One region of the Shewanella sp. H8 genome, then DNA from elsewhere that is predicted to be linked to it. Evidence: predicted binding sites of a transcription regulator. Region 1 holds the regulator's gene; the other holds the start of a gene.
The links. Region 1 encodes LexA, which represses DNA repair genes until DNA is damaged. Its sites were predicted from a motif close to TACTGTATNNNNATACAGTA; they were not measured.

Region 1 (8,714 bases):
TCAGGGGTTATCTCAAAAATTTGATACGCTAAATATCCCACCTGACCTTGATACACTTGATTGTCTAATAACAGCATCATGTTGTTAATTGGTTTAGCTGATATCGATAGACGGTAACCCGTGAGTAATTTCGTCTCCGGTTGAGAGCTTGCTGATGCTTCTGACAATTCAACTTTTGCCAACATTTCTTCATAAGTGAGCGCTTGTTGCTGTTGGCGCTGAAGTAGTGAGCTTTGCCACTCTTGTTTAAAGGTCGCTCGTGATAACTGCCATAATCCTAACTTGACCAACAAGCTAAACACGACCAAAGTAATGATTACGAATAACACCCGAGACACACCCACACTTTTAAAAGGATTGCCTGTGACAACACCTTTCATCGTTAAGTTAGTTTTAGTCTCGTTGCTTGTATTCATATTATTTAACTTAGGTAGGGCCTTATTTATTATGGTTAAGGGCGAGCATCAACAATCAATGAGTCGTTTTCTTGGCCGGCGCGTGTTGTTTTCTGTTGTCGTAATAATGGTATTACTGGTGGCCTTGGGGCTTGGCTACATTCAGCCAAATCCCAGACCTTATTAGTGTTGATTTACAACACATACACAAAGATGAATAAGCATAACCACACCACATCAACGAAGTGCCAATACCAACTCCCTGCCTGAAAAGCGAAATGCTTATCGGGCGTAAAGTGACCCTTCACAATTCTGAGCCATAAAATAATCAAGAACAGGGTACCAATTGTTACGTGCATGCCGTGAAAACCAGTTAACAAAAAGAAGGTGTTGCCGTAGACACCAGAAGAGAGCGTAAGCCCCATTTCTTGGTAGGCATGGCTATATTCTTCAACTTGTAAACTGAGAAACGCAATACCCAGGATGACCGTCAACGCTAACCAGATTATCAAAGGTTTACGATTGGCTTTTTCAAGGTTTGTATGAGCAAAGTGCAAGGTAACCGACGAGGTTAGCAGGATAATAGTGTTAATTAACGGCAAACCCGTCCATGGCATGGCTTCGGTTGCGGTACCATCGGGTGTTTTCACCAATGGCCACATGGCCTCAAATGCAGGCCACAAGACTTCATGGGTCATGGCATTGTTAGATGCGCCACCAAGCCAAGGTACTGAAATCATTCTGGCATAAAATAAAGCGCCGAAAAATGCTCCAAAAAACATAATCTCTGAAAAAATAAACCAGCTCATTCCCTGTCTAAATGAACGATCCATTTGCGGTGAATACAGTCCAGCCATGGATTCATCAATAACGGTCTTAAACCAGCCGAAAATCATAAAGATAATCACGGCCAAGCCGGTTATTAAAATATAGCCGCCAAAGGTTTTTTCAGTGGCTAACTGTTGTACGTAGTTGCCTGCTCCGAACGCAATTAAAAATAAACCTATAGCACCGATTATCGGCCAGGCACTTTGGGCTGGCACATAATAAGTTTGATACTTTGTCGTCATTTTGCTGCTCCTTGCTCTATGGCGGTCGCCTGTCTGTCGGTGATGTCATAAAGGGTATAAGAGAGAGTCAATGTGTTAATGGACGCTGGTAAGTCAGGATCCACGTAAAAAATCAATGGTAGTTCTGCTGTTGCTGCTGCAGCCAAAGGTTGTTGATTAAAGCAAAAACATTCCGTTTTATTGAAGTATGCCGCCCCTTGCCCTGGCGATACCGAAGGGATTGCTTGGCCTACGGTGTCACGTGTCGACAGATTTTTAACCAAAAATTGTGCATGAGTTAGCTCACCAGGATGCACACTTATTTTGTTCACTTTAGGGCTAAATTCCCATGGCATACCAGACTGAACTTGAGTGACAAATTCAATGGTTACGGTTCGGTTTTTATCAACCACCACCGCTTCATAACTACTGGCGCTATTTTGGGTTTTGCCATTAATTCCCAATGTATCGCAAAGCACGTCATAAAGTGGTACAAGCGCAAAACCAAATCCAAACATACCTATTGACCCAGCAATCAGGATGATTAATAGCTTACGATTTGATTTTGTTGGCTGTGTCATCTCATTTAATCTCCGGTGGAGTGGTAAACGAGTGATATGGTGCAGGGCTGGCAATCGACCATTCCAAGCCTTCGGCTGCTCCCCAGGGGTTATCTCCAGCAGGTTTTCCACCTTTAATGCATTTGAGCACAACGGCGAGGAATATCAGCTGAGACAAACCAAATGCAAAACCTCCAATAGACACAATTTGGTTCACATCGGCAAACTGTACCGCGTAGTCAGGGATCCTACGTGGCATACCCGCTAAACCTAAAAAGTGCATGGGGAAAAACAATACATTGACGGATATTACCGAGCACCAAAAGTGCCATTTCCCCAACGTTTCGTCATACATATGGCCAGTCCATTTAGGCAACCAATAATAAGCGGCTGCCATAATGGAAAATATTGCCCCAGTGACGAGCACATAATGGAAATGAGCCACTACAAAATAGGTGTCGTGGTATTGGAAATCAGCAGGCGTAATTGCCAGCATCAGGCCAGAAAAACCACCTATGGTAAACAGAATAATAAACGCTACAGCAAACAGCATTGGTGTTTCAAATGTCATTGAACCGCGCCACATGGTTGCCACCCAATTAAATACTTTTACCCCCGTGGGTACGGCAATTAACATGGTGCAATACATGAAGAATAGTTCGGCGAACACCGGCATCCCAGTCGTGAACATGTGATGCGCCCACACTAAGAATGACAACACGGCAATACTGGCAGTGGCGTAAACCATTGAAGAGTAACCAAACAGCTTTTTACGGCTAAAGGTTGGCACTATTGCGGAGATAATACCAAATGACGGTAAAATCATAATGTAAACTTCAGGATGACCGAAGAACCAGAAGATATGCTGGAACATTACCGGATCACCGCCTCCAGCAGCATCAAAAAAGCTGGTACCAAAAAACTTATCGGTTAATACCATGGTGACCGCACCCGCGAGTACCGGCATCACTGCTATCAGTAAGAAAGCGGTAATTAACCAAGTCCACACAAACAAGGGTAACTTCATCCACGTCATGCCTGGAGCACGTAAGTTTACAATGGTGACAATGACATTAATTGCACCCATTATTGAACTTATGCCCATGATATGAATGGAAAATACAAATAATGCGGTACTGTCAGGGCTGTAAGTGGTTGAGAGCGGGGCATAGAATGTCCAACCAAAGTTAGGTCCACCGCCTTCCATAAATAACGAACCCAGTAACATGGCAAAGGCAAAAGGTAAAATCCAAAAACTCCAGTTGTTCATTCGTGGTAATGCCATGTCTGGTGCCCCAATCATCATAGGTATTAGCCAGTTAGCTAAGCCCGTAAAAGCGGGCATTACTGCACCAAATACCATAATGAGACCATGAACAGTGGTCATTTGATTAAAAAAGTTAGGTTCTACTAGCTGTAATCCAGGCTGAAATAACTCAGCTCGAATGACCATTGCCATTGCGCCGCCAGTGAGAAACATAATGAAACTAAACCATAAATACAGAGATCCGATATCTTTATGGTTAGTGGTGAGTAGCCAGCGCATTAGCCCCTTTGGAGCGCCGTGATGATCATCATGGGCGGTTGCAATTGTATCGTGCGTTGTTGTGCTCATTGTTTTCCCTTACTGTCCATGGCTAGCGACATCGGCAGGTTGCACCGCCTCGCCAGAATTATTGCCCCACGCATTGCGCTCATATGTAATCACTGCCGCCATCTTTCGAGGGCTTAATTGACTACTAAATGCCTGCATTGCAGTACCTGGTTTTCCGTGCATAACGATATCGATATGTCCGCTAACCGGTCCGCTAACAACAGGGCTACCAATAAGTGAAGGGAAAGCGCCAGGTAAACCTGCGCCAGTGGCTTGGTGACATGCAGCACAAGTCGTGGCATAAACCTGCTCACCTTCGGTCATTAATTGCTCCAAGGTTAACGTGGGCAGAGCTTCTGCTGGAGCAACTTTTGCTACGGTTTCGACAGCTTGAGTGGTTTTCTCGGTAACCGCATCGGTAATGTCAGTTGTCGTGGTTGCAATAGTGCTTGTGACATCCGCTACTGCTTTGTTTGCTTCTGTTTTTGCCTCGTTACTGCCTAAAAATTTTCCTATATCAACAGCTTGTACAAGATCACCGCTATTATTGCCCCAAGCATTACGTTCAAAGGTAATCACTGCTGCAATTTCTTGGGCGCTAAGTTGTTTTGCAAAGGCCTGCATTGCGGTACCTGGTTTACCGTTTATGACGATATTTAGATGGCCTTCAACAGAGCCTTTTATGATAGGGCTGCCAATTAATGATGGGAATACACCAGGAAGACCCGCACCATTAGGTTGGTGACAAGCAGCACATCTAGCAATATAGATTTGTTCACCTTGTGAGGTTAGATCTTCGAGTGACAGGGTTTGGGTCATTGATGCCGCCGCTGCCGCAGCGGCATTGCTTGCTAGTTGTCTTTGCTCAACCAACCAATTTTCAAAATCGGCCTCCGATAATGCTTGCACTACAATCGGCATGAAACCATGGTCTTTACCACATAATTCGGCACATTGGCCGCGATAAATACCGGGCTTATCAATACGAGTCCAAGTTTCATTAATAAAGCCTGGATTAGCATCTTTTTTAACGGCAAAAGCGGGCACCCACCATGAGTGGATAACATCATCAGAAGTCATCAAAAAACGGACTTTTTGGTTAATGGGGAGCACTAGAGGTTTGTCAACTTCAAGGAGGTAATGTTCTCCTTTAGCCTCACTACCGTCAATTTGTTCTCTGGGGGTAGATAATGAGCTGTAAAATTCGATGTCTTTATCAAAATAGCTGTAATGCCATTTCCACTGCGACCCAGTAATTTTAATGGTGAGATCAGCATCGCTGGGATCTTCCATGGCAATTAAGGTTTTGGTGGCTGGAATAGCCATTGCAATTAAGATGATAAAAGGAATGACGGTCCAAGCAATTTCCACTTTGGTACTTTCATGAAAATTGGCCGCGACTGCGCCTTTTGATTTGCGGTGGTAAATCATTGAATAGATCATGATCCCAAACACCACTAACCCAATGGCACAACAGATATAAAGAATCGTCATGTGGAGGTGATAAACCTGACCACTGATATCTGTCACGCCTTGAGTCATGTTGAGGGGCATTGCTGTTGCCCCAAGCGGAAGTGCTACACACACAACCAGTAAACAATACAACCATTGCTTCACAAGACTGCTCCTCTGTTAATTGCAAATTGCAATTACAAAGAAAAGTCACACAGTAATTCTCTGCTCTATGCAAACTCTTCGGTTCCCGAAAAAAGTTTGATGACCTCAAAGTACCTTGGTGGTTGTAAACAGACGGTCTACGGTTTTATTGTTAGCTGTGCACCACGCTTGTACCTACGACTGAACTTATCAATTTGTGTTGACGTTTTCCCATCGATGACTATTAAATCTGCCATTTACGTCAAATTAAAGATAAAAAATTGTTTCATCCTTGTTAATTACATTACTTGTAGATTAAGGATTGATCAAGATCACTTTTTTTCTTAATCGCCTGAAAAAGGTGAAAAAAAAGCCCTGAATTCAATACAGGGCTTGGTAATTAAGGGTTTGTGCTTAGTGAAACGAGCAAAAATTACTTGTTCCATTTGCTAAGGTAGGGCTAACAAGTTGATGTTTGTGAGGTAAGTGAGTATTCACATCTTCAATTACGATCCCTAATGCACGTGCGCTTTTGGCTACTATTTCCAAACGGCGACTATCGCGAGCATCAAGTGAGCTTGTCCAAGTTACTACTGCACTCGATGTACCACTAGTGAGTGCTTTTTCCATGGCCCATAATGTCTCGACTTCATCTTTGGTGTGAACCAGTAAAATGCGATCCATTCTCACTCCGGCACTTGCCAGCATATGTTTATAACCAATGTGAGGTGGGCTAATGAGTACAATCCAGCGGCCTTGTTGGCTTAACGTTGCTAATTGACTACACAATTGACTCAGCTCTGCTTCACCTTGGGTAACCGTTTGCAATGTTTGAATGGTTTGGTTGCCCTGAAGTTCTGTGTCTGATAAATCCACCCATAAGCCAGGGTGGCGTGGGGCGATGCCCATTAGTTTGTTCATAACCAATCTCCATTACGGATAACACCAACGGCAAGCCCTTCGATGGTTAGGCTTTGGCAACTTAAATCCACTTTTATCGGGTTGTAATCTTCATTTTCTGCATGCAGATAAATGACGTTACCTTTCTGTTCAAATCGTTTTACGGTGACGTCATCGTCGATTCGTGCCACCACAACTTGGCCATTACGTGCTTGCTGCATTTTATGTACCGCGAGAAGGTCGCCTTCTAAAATGCCGATATTTTTCATGCTGTCACCACGAACCCGCAATAAAAAATCAGCGGCGGGTTTAAACATATTGGGGTCAACTTGATAATAGTTTTCCACGTGCTCTTGGGCCAAAATAGGCTCTCCAGCAGCAACTTGTCCAATGAGCGGCAGGCCGGTTTCAACCTGTTCTTCATGAGGTAATCGAATACCTCTAGAGGTACCAGGAATTATCTCGATAAAGCCTTTTTTGGCTAATGCTTTTAAATGCTCTTCGGCGGCATTAGCACTTTTAAAGCCAAGACGATTCGCAATTTCAGCACGAGTGGGTGGCATACCTGTTTCGGCGATATTGTTTTTAATTAAGTCTAATATTTCAGCTTGGCGCGGCGTTAACGGTCTCATGACAATTCCTGTCTTTTTATACAGTGACTGTCATTATATACAGTGATTATTTTCGTGCAAGTATTAACCAACTATTTTTTGTGTTTTATTAGGAAGTAACTTGGTAGTTACTTGTTTTTAAATGATTTTAAATATTTAAAACTTGTTTTATCGGAAAGAAAAATAGCTTTAGGGCAAAGATAAACAAGCCAGATAGTGTAAGCAGGGTAGTTTCTGGTATCCTATGCAACAATATTATAGTGGCTTATGTTGCGAAAATAACCATGTCAAAACCTGATTCAATATTTTTACGAACATTAAAGTGGATTCAAAAATGGATGGTGCAAACAATTGTTGTGCCACATGATCCTTTTGATGACCTCAATATAGATCCGACTAAACCTCTAGTTTATTTGATGAAAACGGAATCTATCAGTGATATTGCCGCCTTGAGCGAAATCACAGAAGGCTTTGGTATGCCTAGCCCTTATGAATCATTAAAGCTTGATGGCTTGCAAGTGCCTCGTGTTGTTTGTTTAGAGGGGCGCAAACCATTATTTGGTAAACGCGAAAGTGGTGAAAAATTCATTAATTATTTTACCAGTCTATTATCTCTTCATCGTGAGAACTCTGAATTAGATATTCAGTTGGTTCCTGTTTGTCTTTATTGGGGACGTACTCCAGGGAAAGAAGATGACAGCATGAAAGCGGCTGTATTTGAAAGAGAAAATCCAACATGGCTACGTAAATGGTTAATGATTTTATTTTTAGGACGGCATAATTTTGTCCAGTTCTCTAATGCATTATCGCTTCGTTATATGGCCGATGAACACGGTACAGATAAAAGAATTGCTCACAAATTAACCCGTGTTGCTCGAGTGCATTTTCGTCGTCAACGCAAGGTTATGACCGGGCCACAGTTACCTAATCGAAACGTATTATTTGCTTCTTTATTAAAATCTGAGTCTATCAAGAAGGCCATAGAAGAAGAGTCGCTAAGTAAAAAAGTCTCGCCAGAGAAAGCCCGCGAAACTGCTATTGAATACCTTGATGAAATTGCTGCTAATTATTCCGATAGTTTAGTTCGCATAACTGAGCGTTTTCTGACTTGGTTATGGAATAAATTATACAGTGGCATTAACATTAAAGGTGCCGAACAGGTTCGACAGCTACATCATGATGGCCATGAGATTGTCTATGTGCCTTGTCATCGCAGCCATATGGATTACTTATTACTGTCGTATATTTTGTATTACCAGGGCATGGTTCCTCCACATATTGCCGCGGGTATAAACCTTAATTTTTGGCCTGCAGGGCCAATGTTCCGCCGTGGCGGGGCATTCTTTATCCGCCGCAGTTTTAATGGCAATAAACTTTATACAGCAGTCTTTCGTGAATATTTGGATCAGTTGTTTGCTAAGGGTTATTCCGTCGAATATTTCACCGAAGGTGGTCGTTCGCGTACCGGACGCTTGCTGGCCCCTAAAACGGGCATGCTGGCCATGACTATAAACAGTGTGTTGCGTGGTATAGAGCGTCCGGTGACTTTAGTACCTGTGTATTTAGGGTATGACCACGTTATGGAAGTAGCGACTTATCATAAAGAATTAAGTGGTAAGAAAAAGAAAAAAGAATCGGTGTGGCAAGTATTTGGGGCGATTAGTAGATTAGGTAATTTTGGCCGAGGTTATGTCAATTTTGGTGAACCCATTAATCTACAGCATTTCTTAAATCAACAGGCACCGGAATGGCGTGCTGAGCTTGCAAAAGATCCGGATCAAAAACCGTCGTGGTTTACGCCATCGGTTAATTCATTAGCTAACCGCGTGATGACTAATATTAATGGTGCAGCCGCCGCCAGTTCGGTGGCATTGACCAGTTTGGTGTTATTGGCATCAGAGCAAAATGCGTTGGAAAGAGGCCAGTTAGAACGTCAGCTTGATTTGTATTTAGCCTTACTTAAAACCGTGCCTTATACCGATTTCACATCTGTTGCAGAAGGTAATGGT
Region 2 (8,714 bases), 1.5 Mb from region 1:
ACGACACCGATAATGCGTCATCAGCCAATGGCATCGTTGTACCTATTTACAATAATCAACAAGAAAGAGTACTAGGGTATATTTCAGTATTATTGAATAAAGAAAATGCTTTACTTGAACAACATCGAGCTGCAATAGCCGCGTTTATTATCGTATTGATTGGCGTACAATTTAACTTATTTTTCACCTTCCGCTTAGTTAAACACGTTAACTACCCCATTACCGAAATGGTGCGAGTGGTAGCTAAAATTCGTGAAGGTAAACTTGATACTCGCCTCGAAGGTAACTTGATTGGCGAGCTGGATCTGCTTAAACGAGGGATCAACGCAATGGCTGGCTCATTGTCTGAATATCACGATGAAATGCAACAAAACATTGATCAAGCAACCTCAGACTTGCGTGAAACGCTTGAGCAAATTGAAATTCAAAACGTTGAGCTAGATATTGCCAAAAAACGAGCCCTTGAAGCAAGTCGCATAAAATCAGAATTTTTAGCCAACATGTCCCACGAGTTACGCACCCCACTTAATGGTGTTATTGGCTTTGCAAGACAGTTATTAAAAACACCACTGCATACGAGCCAACTTGACTATATAAAAACGATTGAACGCAGTGCCAGCAACCTGCTCGGTATTATTAACGATATTCTCGACTTCTCTAAACTAGAAGCCGGTAAAATGATATTAGAAAAAATGCCTTTTGCGCTGCGTGACACGCTTACGGAAACGCTGACTATAATTGCGGGTAGTGCGCAAGAGAAAGGATTAGAACTGGTTATCGACATTGATGCTAATGTGCCTGAAAATGTCAGTGGCGATGCAATGAGAGTCAGCCAGATTATTACTAACTTAGTCGGCAACGCTATCAAGTTTACCGACAAAGGCAGTGTGATACTCAAAATACACTTAGTGGGCCAGGGCGAAGATAATATTACTTTACGCTGCGAAGTTATTGATACTGGGATTGGTATTGATGAGAGCCAACAAGAATATTTATTCCAAGCATTTGGCCAAGCTGACTCATCCATTTCACGTCGCTTTGGTGGCACCGGATTGGGCTTAGTGATTACTAAACGCTTAATTAACCAAATGGGTGGCCAGATAGGCTTTACATCGGCCCCCAATAAAGGTTCCAATTTTTGGTTTATTCTCCCACTTGGGATCAGTCAATTTGAAATTGGTGAAGTATTGCCAGTTGATGCATTGCAACATAAATCAGTCTTATTATATGAACCACGGGAATTAACTCGCGATACTTTAAATCGCCGTTTAGTGTCATGGCAATTAATTATCACTAATGTTGCCAACCCAGAAAACCTTACCTCTGTTTTACACACTAAAAACAGCAAATTTGATTACATCATCATGAGTTGCCATGGTTTTGCTGACACAGCGTCTTTTATTCATTTATTACAACGAGCCAGACAACATACCGACTGTCTCATTTTATTGCACGACTGTTTAGATCAAAACATGATTATCAATGTGTTAAAAGTCAATGCAGATGTGTTGCTCAGCACCCCGGTAAGCGATTTAACCCTAGCGCATCATTTAATATATCCACCAGTGCCTTCTACTTTTGTGAGTTTACCAGAACAAATAAGTCAAGATGTCACACCTCGCCAAAATGCATCAGTATTAGCTGTTGACGACAATATCGCCAACCTAAAATTAATTGATACTTTACTAAAAGAATTAGTGGTTGATGTGGTTACCGTAAATAATGGTGCGGATGCAATAACGCAGGCAAAGAAACGCGCATTTGACTTAATCTTCATGGATATTCAAATGCCTGGAATCGACGGTATAACGGCAACGCGACAAATACGCTCAGAATCGCTCAACCGTAATACTCCAATTATCGCTGTAACTGCGCATGCTATTGCTGAAGAGCGCGATAATATTTTATCCAGCGGAATGGATGGTTTCTTAGCCAAACCCATTGACGAATTGTCCTTAAAAAGTGTTATCAGTCGATGGATGAATAAGCCACAACTCACCCATTTTGATGCCCAAATATTGAATTGGGATTTATGTTTAACACAAGTCAATCAGAAAACCGATTTAGCGTTGGATATGCTAAAGATGCTGGTGAACTCATTACCAGAAACAACAAAAGCTATCGAAAAAGCATTACTGACAAGAGATGCAAACCTACTACTTCAAGTCGTACATAAATTGCATGGGGCAACATGTTATTGCGGCGTACCAACAACACAAAAACTGTGTCGAGATATAGAGTCTGGATTAAAACATAAAATTGACCTTAATGACTTAGAACCTGAAATACTAGAGTTACTTGATGAGTTAACTAAGGTAGAATTAGCAGCAAATCAAGTGATAAATCAGCTATCAGTGGATACTCCAAATGACCAGTAAATCCGGTTTTTTTAAACGCCTTAAAGCATTATCGTTACCGCAAAAGCAGCTTTTTGCCCTAGCGCTATGTCAACGTATGCTCCCGAACTACCAACTTTTTTCTGAAGTGTGTGAATTCGGCCAACCTCAAGTATTAAGTACAGCATTAGATTTGTTATGGCAAAGCCAGTATGACAAAAAACTTAAATTCAATATCCATGTGCATTTGCAGCGTCTCGATGAAAACACTCCTGAGCCGAGCGAATTTGAAGCCTATGGAGCTTATCCAGCAATGGATGCTGCTGTCGCGATTGCCAGCCTTATGGGAGCGATAGACGGTAAGATTGAAGAAGATATAACAAATATCAGCAAGTTATCATCGAGTACTGTGGCCAATTATATTGAAGCCATTAGTGATGAATCCTTAATGGATGAAGCGCTCGATGAGTTTGTATTTTCACATCCAGTAATGGAAGAAGAAAAACAATTACAAGCCATGTTACTCGATATTATCGAAGCAAATCCGGAAATAAATAGTGAATTAGTTAAAGGTTTACGTAAAGATATTATTGAAGCTGGTGTGTCTAATATCGGTATTAGTCTGTAATACACAGTCTAAGCCTTGCAATAAACATTGTTTAGCCTGAACTTATTCAGGCTTTTTATTGAGTGCCGCCCATGAGAAGCATTTTTTATCAAGGTTTCACCTTCAGTAATGCTAATGGTAAGACTGATGACTGGACGCTAGTTATTGGCAATCAAGTACGAGTTGGATCGTTATTTGAACTAAGAAGACAAGTACACTTTTTTACTGAGCTAGGCATATTACCTCCGCCTAAAGTATCAAAGGCCAGTTTAAACAATAAATCAAAAAAATAATCACCGTTTAACTTTAGCCTAATTGCATCCGCCTACCAAAAAGCAGTACAGTGACCTTATTACCATTTTGTTAAGGAATTGCGAGGGATGTCCAGTATTCTTACCCCGCTAATCGCTGTTTTTATAATTATGCTGCTTGGCAGTATTGTTCAAAAATTGAGACTGTTGCCACCAGATACCGATCTGATCCTCAATCAATTTGTCTATTACATTGCCTTCCCGGCAATTTTACTGATTGTTTTAGCCGAAACTCGTATTGAAGATATTATTCAATGGGGCTTTATTGGCGCATTTAGTCTCGCGATGGTCATCACTTACGCCATAGTGATTGTTGTATCACTTTGGTGTGCTCCAAAGCAGCAAGCTGTTGCCGCCATGCGAGCCTTAAACGCCACATTTGGCAATACCGCCTTTATTGGTATTCCATTGCTGAGCTTGTTATTCCCAGGACACAAAATGGCATTAGTTGCGGCTTCAATTGCCAGCTTACTGTCGGTGTTCATGTTTGCTTTTGCGTTAGTGTCTATTGAACTTGCCAGCCGAAATAAACAATCAACCGACCACGCTATCGTCATCATGGGTAATGCACTGTATAAAAATCCGATTGTGCTAGGCAGCCTCATTGGTATCACCTTATCAGCATTGCATATCACCTTACCTGAAAGTCTGGCTTTGGTACTTCACCAAGTGGGTAACACCTCCAGCCCTTGTGCACTATTTGCTATAGGTATGGTACTTGCCAAAGCTTTACGACATCAATCTTTTGCAAAGATGTTCAGTCTTAGCCTGATTACAGAATTGAGTTTAATTAATTTACTCAAATTAATTATTCAGCCTTTTATTGCCTTTGGATTACTCAAATTATTTGGCGTAGAACACGAATTACTGATAATGGGAGTGCTTTTAGCAGCATTACCCACGGCAGCAAGTGTGTATCTACTGGCAGATCGCTACCAAATTAATGCTAATGGAAGTGCCCAAGGGATTTTATATGGCACATTAGTGACCTTTATTAGTTTGCCTATAATAGAAATACTATTAAAATCCACTGGTTAATCATTAACCGCTAGCAGGCGATAAAATAGTCAGCGATAATTTCACACCAACTACTTTACTGTATATAAAATCAGTATATACTGTTTATCAATACAGTGGTTTGAACGTTTCATTGACAAGGATTCACTATGCTTTGCCAACTCAGCATCAATAATTTTGCTATCGTGCGTTTTTTAGAACTCGACTTTAAAGCCGGTATGACAAGCATCACCGGAGAAACGGGTGCAGGTAAATCGATTGCTATCGATGCCCTAGGATTGTGCTTAGGAAACCGCAGTGACGCAAACACCATCAGACCAGGTGCAACTAAAACAGAAATTAGTGCAAGGTTTACCCTCCATGATGTCCCTTTAGCCAAACGCTGGCTAGAAGACAACGATCTCGATGCTGAAGATGAATGTATATTGCGTAGGACTATCAATAATGACGGTCGCTCGAGAGCCTATATCAATGGTAATCCAGTCCCTGTAACCCAATTAAAATCAGTAGGTCAGCTCCTCATTGGTATTCATGGCCAACATGCTCATCATGCCATGCTTAAAAATGACCATCAGTTAGCTTTACTCGACAGTTATGCCAACCACAAGCTACTGATAGATAGCGTTAGTGCCAGCTATCAACGCTGCAAACAAGTGGAAAACGAGCTAAAACAGCTTGAACAAGCTCAGCATGAACGTATTTCGCGTCAACAGTTACTGCAATATCAAGTAGAAGAACTTAATGAGTTTAATTTAGGCATAGATGAATTTGATGAAATAGAACAAGAACACAAGCGCTTAGCCAATGGCACAGATTTAATTGAACGCTGCCAAGCGGGTTTACATTTATTGACAGAAAGTGATGAAGGCAATATAGAATCTCTACTCAATAAAGTGGCCAGTATTGCTGATACGCTTCAAGGCTATGATGAATCCCTTGCGCCTATTAGCACTATGATCAGCGATGCGTTAATTCAAGTACAAGAAAGTGCGAGTGAAATTGAAAGTTATTTAAGCAGTTTAGAGCTTGATCCAGAACATTTTGCCTATTTAGAAAAACGCCTTTCAACAGCTATGCAATTGGCGCGTAAGCATCATGTGAGTGCTGATAAGCTGGCACTACATCATCAAGCCTTGATGAGTGAATTGGCAGAACTTGCTGACGACGAGACTAAATTAGATGGTATAAGACAGCAACTTGAAGACACTAGAAACGCCTATTTAACCAATGCGCAGAAACTTAGTCAAAGTCGTAGCCGTTATGCTAAAGAATTAGACAAGCTAGTTACCCAGTCTATCCATGAGCTCAATATGCCTAAGGGTAAATTTACTATTCAAATTAATCATAATCCGGACAACATTTCAGTTAATGGCTGCGATAGCATTGAATTTATGGTGACCACAAACCCTGGGCAACCATTACAACCGATTTCTAAAGTTGCCTCTGGCGGTGAGTTATCGCGTATTGGATTAGGGATTCAAGTGATCACAGCTAAAAAAGTGGCAACACCGACATTAATATTCGATGAGGTTGATGTCGGTATTTCAGGTCCAACGGCTTCTGTGGTTGGACGCATGTTGCGCAGCCTCGGAGAGTCTACTCAAGTGTTGTGTGTCACTCATTTACCCCAAGTTGCGGGTAAAGGTCATCAACATATGTTTGTAAACAAATTCAATAAAGCGGGTGCCACAGAAACTACGATGCAGGCATTAGATAAAGATCAACGGGTTAATGAATTGGCACGCTTACTAGGTGGAGACGTGATTACTGAAAACACCTTAGCTAACGCCCGAGAGTTATTACAATAAAGGTCATGACTTATCAAAAATCAAGCTGCATGTTACCATTGTGTTAAATGGATTTTGCGGATAAAGAATGATGATGTTGTTAAAAACGATTGGTGTGCTGGTTGGATTAATAAGCAGCTTATTAGTATTTGCCGTTGTCTGCTTAGTGGCAATCAACGCTTCCGACAGAACAAAGTCTCCTAATACGTTATTAGTTGAAAGCTGGCTAAAGCAGCAACCTGTTGCATCGAGTGAAAACGGGGTTGAGTATGCTATGAAGATGCTGAGCACTATCGAGGGTGCTAAATCGAATCCACAAGAAACATCGCTCAGCTTTAGTACTCAACAAACTAAATTAATTCGCGACTTTAAAGAAGCTTGCCACTTAGCATATTGGGAAACTTGCAATGAGTTTTTTAATCGTAATAGTGAAACAATTAACCGTGCTATTAATGCCCATCAAGCCAATATTGATAAATACAATATATTAGTCGCTATGCCTGATTGGCAAGAAAATGATCAGTCTTTAATCCCTCAAGATCAAATTCTCTGGTCTCAACTGTTTCAGTTAAGAGAGCTAAGTTTACTTGAAACGATGAATCGCTCGGGATCTATTGCCAGCAAAATAGGGGTTGATGCTGCAATAGCATTCCTAAACAAAGAAACGCAATTTTGGAATAATGTATATCACTCATCGGGATCGTTACTGGTTCATATGATTGTCAGTGGTGTACTGAAGGAGCAACTCCGCTTTGCGGGTACTTTAGCTCAAAGCAATAAAGAAGTGGTTAAAAATATCAGTGCTTGGCAATCCCCTTTCAGTTTAAATCAAAATGACTATGAACGTATATTTTCAGGTGAGTGGCTCTTTGGTCACAACGCCATGCAGCAAATGGTAATGGAAGCTCAACAAGATACAGCACCATTTTACGAGCAATGGTTAGCTAAAATGTTTATTAAACCCATTGATGATGATAACTTGCGGGCTGAATATTTCGTTAATATGGTTAAAGAACCTGTATCAACAGATGCATCGCTTCTGCTTAAAAAACCAGAATATTGCAATAACGACAATAGCCTGCTGCAGTTATGGCAATTACGCTACAACCCGGTGGGTAAAATATTAAGCTGCTCTTATTATGAAACAGATCTTAAATTGCGCATCGTCAATATGAATAATGAAATAGAACAGCTACGCAGCAATTTAATCATGACTCAATAAATCTTAGTATCTCTGAGTTTGCAATGACAAGAATCAAATATGAAAAAAGAGCACATTGCGCTCTTTTTTATTCGATGTTTATGACTACGTTATAGATAATAAACTGCCAACTGCACACCTATTAACGAAAAAACACCTGCTAATACATCATCAATCATAATACCAAAACCGCCATGTACTTTGGCATCAAGCCAACGTATTGGCCAAGGTTTAACTATGTCAAAAAAACGAAATAAAACAAAGCCAAGTACTAACCACATATAGCCTAGAGGCGCAGCTATCATAGTGATCATCAAACCAACCACTTCATCCCACACAATAGCGCCATGATCGTGTACTCCCATATCTCTAGCCGCTTTACCACAAATATAAATCCCAACAAGCATACTAATACAGGTAATAATCAGGTAATTCGTAAGGCTTAACTGCTGCATCAATAGCACCAACGGAACGGCGGCTAAGGTACCAAAAGTACCCGGTGCTTTCGCCGCTTTGCCACTGCCAAAGCCTAATGCTAAAAAGTGAATAGGATTAGCTAAAGATAGCTTGTTGACAAATTTATCTTGGGTAAGTAGTTTCATAATGCTTCAATTAAAAATGTTCAAAACTGCGAGATATTGGAGAAAAAGCTTTACCGTCGTCTACGAATTTTAATTTATCTCCAGCACAAATTTGGCCAATTTTGACAAACTTGACGCCGGCATTAATTAACGCAGTATCAATCGCGCCACGTTGAGACTCAGGAACAGTGAAAAGTAACTCGTAGTCTTCACCACCAGTAAGTGCATAACTTAATGCTTCTTCTCGGCTTAGGTTAGCAGTTAACGACGCAGATAACGGCACTTGGTTGATATCAATAATCGCACCAACCGTAGAAGCACTTAACACATGGCCAATATCAGACATTAAACCATCTGATAAATCGATAGCACTCGTAGCTAATGTACGAAGAGCTTGACCAGCTAACACACGAGGAGTTGGATAATAATGGCGATTAATAAGGTATTCTTTATCTTCTGGATTAACTGTTTTAACCCCTCGGAGAATATCCAAGCCTAAAGCTGAATCCCCTAAAGTACCAGTAACATAAATCCAATCACCTATTTTGGCTCCGCAACGAGTTAAGGCTGTACCTTTCGGGACTTGGCCATTAATTGTAATACTGATGCTGCGAGGTCCACGGGTTGTATCACCGCCAATAAGAGCAATACTGTAATATTCTGCAATTTCAAACAGGCCTTCACTGAAGTGTGCTAACCAAGGCTGGTCCACATTGGGTAATGTCAGGGCTAACGTAAACCACGCGGGTTCAGCCCCCATAGCCGCCAGATCAGAAAGATTAACCGCTAACGATTTATACCCTAAAGCATGAGCCGGAATATCAGCTAAAAAATGGACATTTTCAACAAGGGTATCACAAGAAATAGCGATAGA

Region 2: the regulator LexA is predicted to act here: its motif matches at 4,371-4,390, upstream of recN (DNA repair protein RecN).

Annotation. Positions count from the first base shown of each region.
Region 1 covers NZ_CP157213.1:271,425-280,138, forward strand. Annotated here, with positions in the region: gene ABIS04_RS01155 (SURF1 family protein) at 1-416, opposite strand, end outside; gene ABIS04_RS01160 (DUF2909 domain-containing protein) at 364-582, shown strand; gene ABIS04_RS01165 (cytochrome c oxidase subunit 3) at 590-1,465, opposite strand; gene ABIS04_RS01170 (cytochrome c oxidase assembly protein) at 1,462-2,025, opposite strand; gene ctaD (cytochrome c oxidase subunit I) at 2,027-3,619, opposite strand; gene coxB (cytochrome c oxidase subunit II) at 3,629-5,215, opposite strand; gene ABIS04_RS01185 (cell division inhibitor SulA) at 5,609-6,115, opposite strand; gene lexA (transcriptional repressor LexA) at 6,112-6,726, opposite strand; gene plsB (glycerol-3-phosphate 1-O-acyltransferase PlsB) at 6,990-8,714, shown strand, end outside.
Region 2 covers NZ_CP157213.1:3,235,570-3,244,283, forward strand. Annotated here, with positions in the region: gene barA (two-component sensor histidine kinase BarA) at 1-2,378, shown strand, start outside; gene ABIS04_RS14000 (YjaG family protein) at 2,368-2,964, shown strand; gene ABIS04_RS14005 (DUF3319 domain-containing protein) at 3,036-3,236, shown strand; gene ABIS04_RS14010 (AEC family transporter) at 3,324-4,292, shown strand; gene recN (DNA repair protein RecN) at 4,421-6,079, shown strand; gene ABIS04_RS14020 (hypothetical protein) at 6,147-7,280, shown strand; gene ABIS04_RS14025 (phosphatidylglycerophosphatase A) at 7,370-7,861, opposite strand; gene thiL (thiamine-phosphate kinase) at 7,872-8,714, opposite strand, start outside.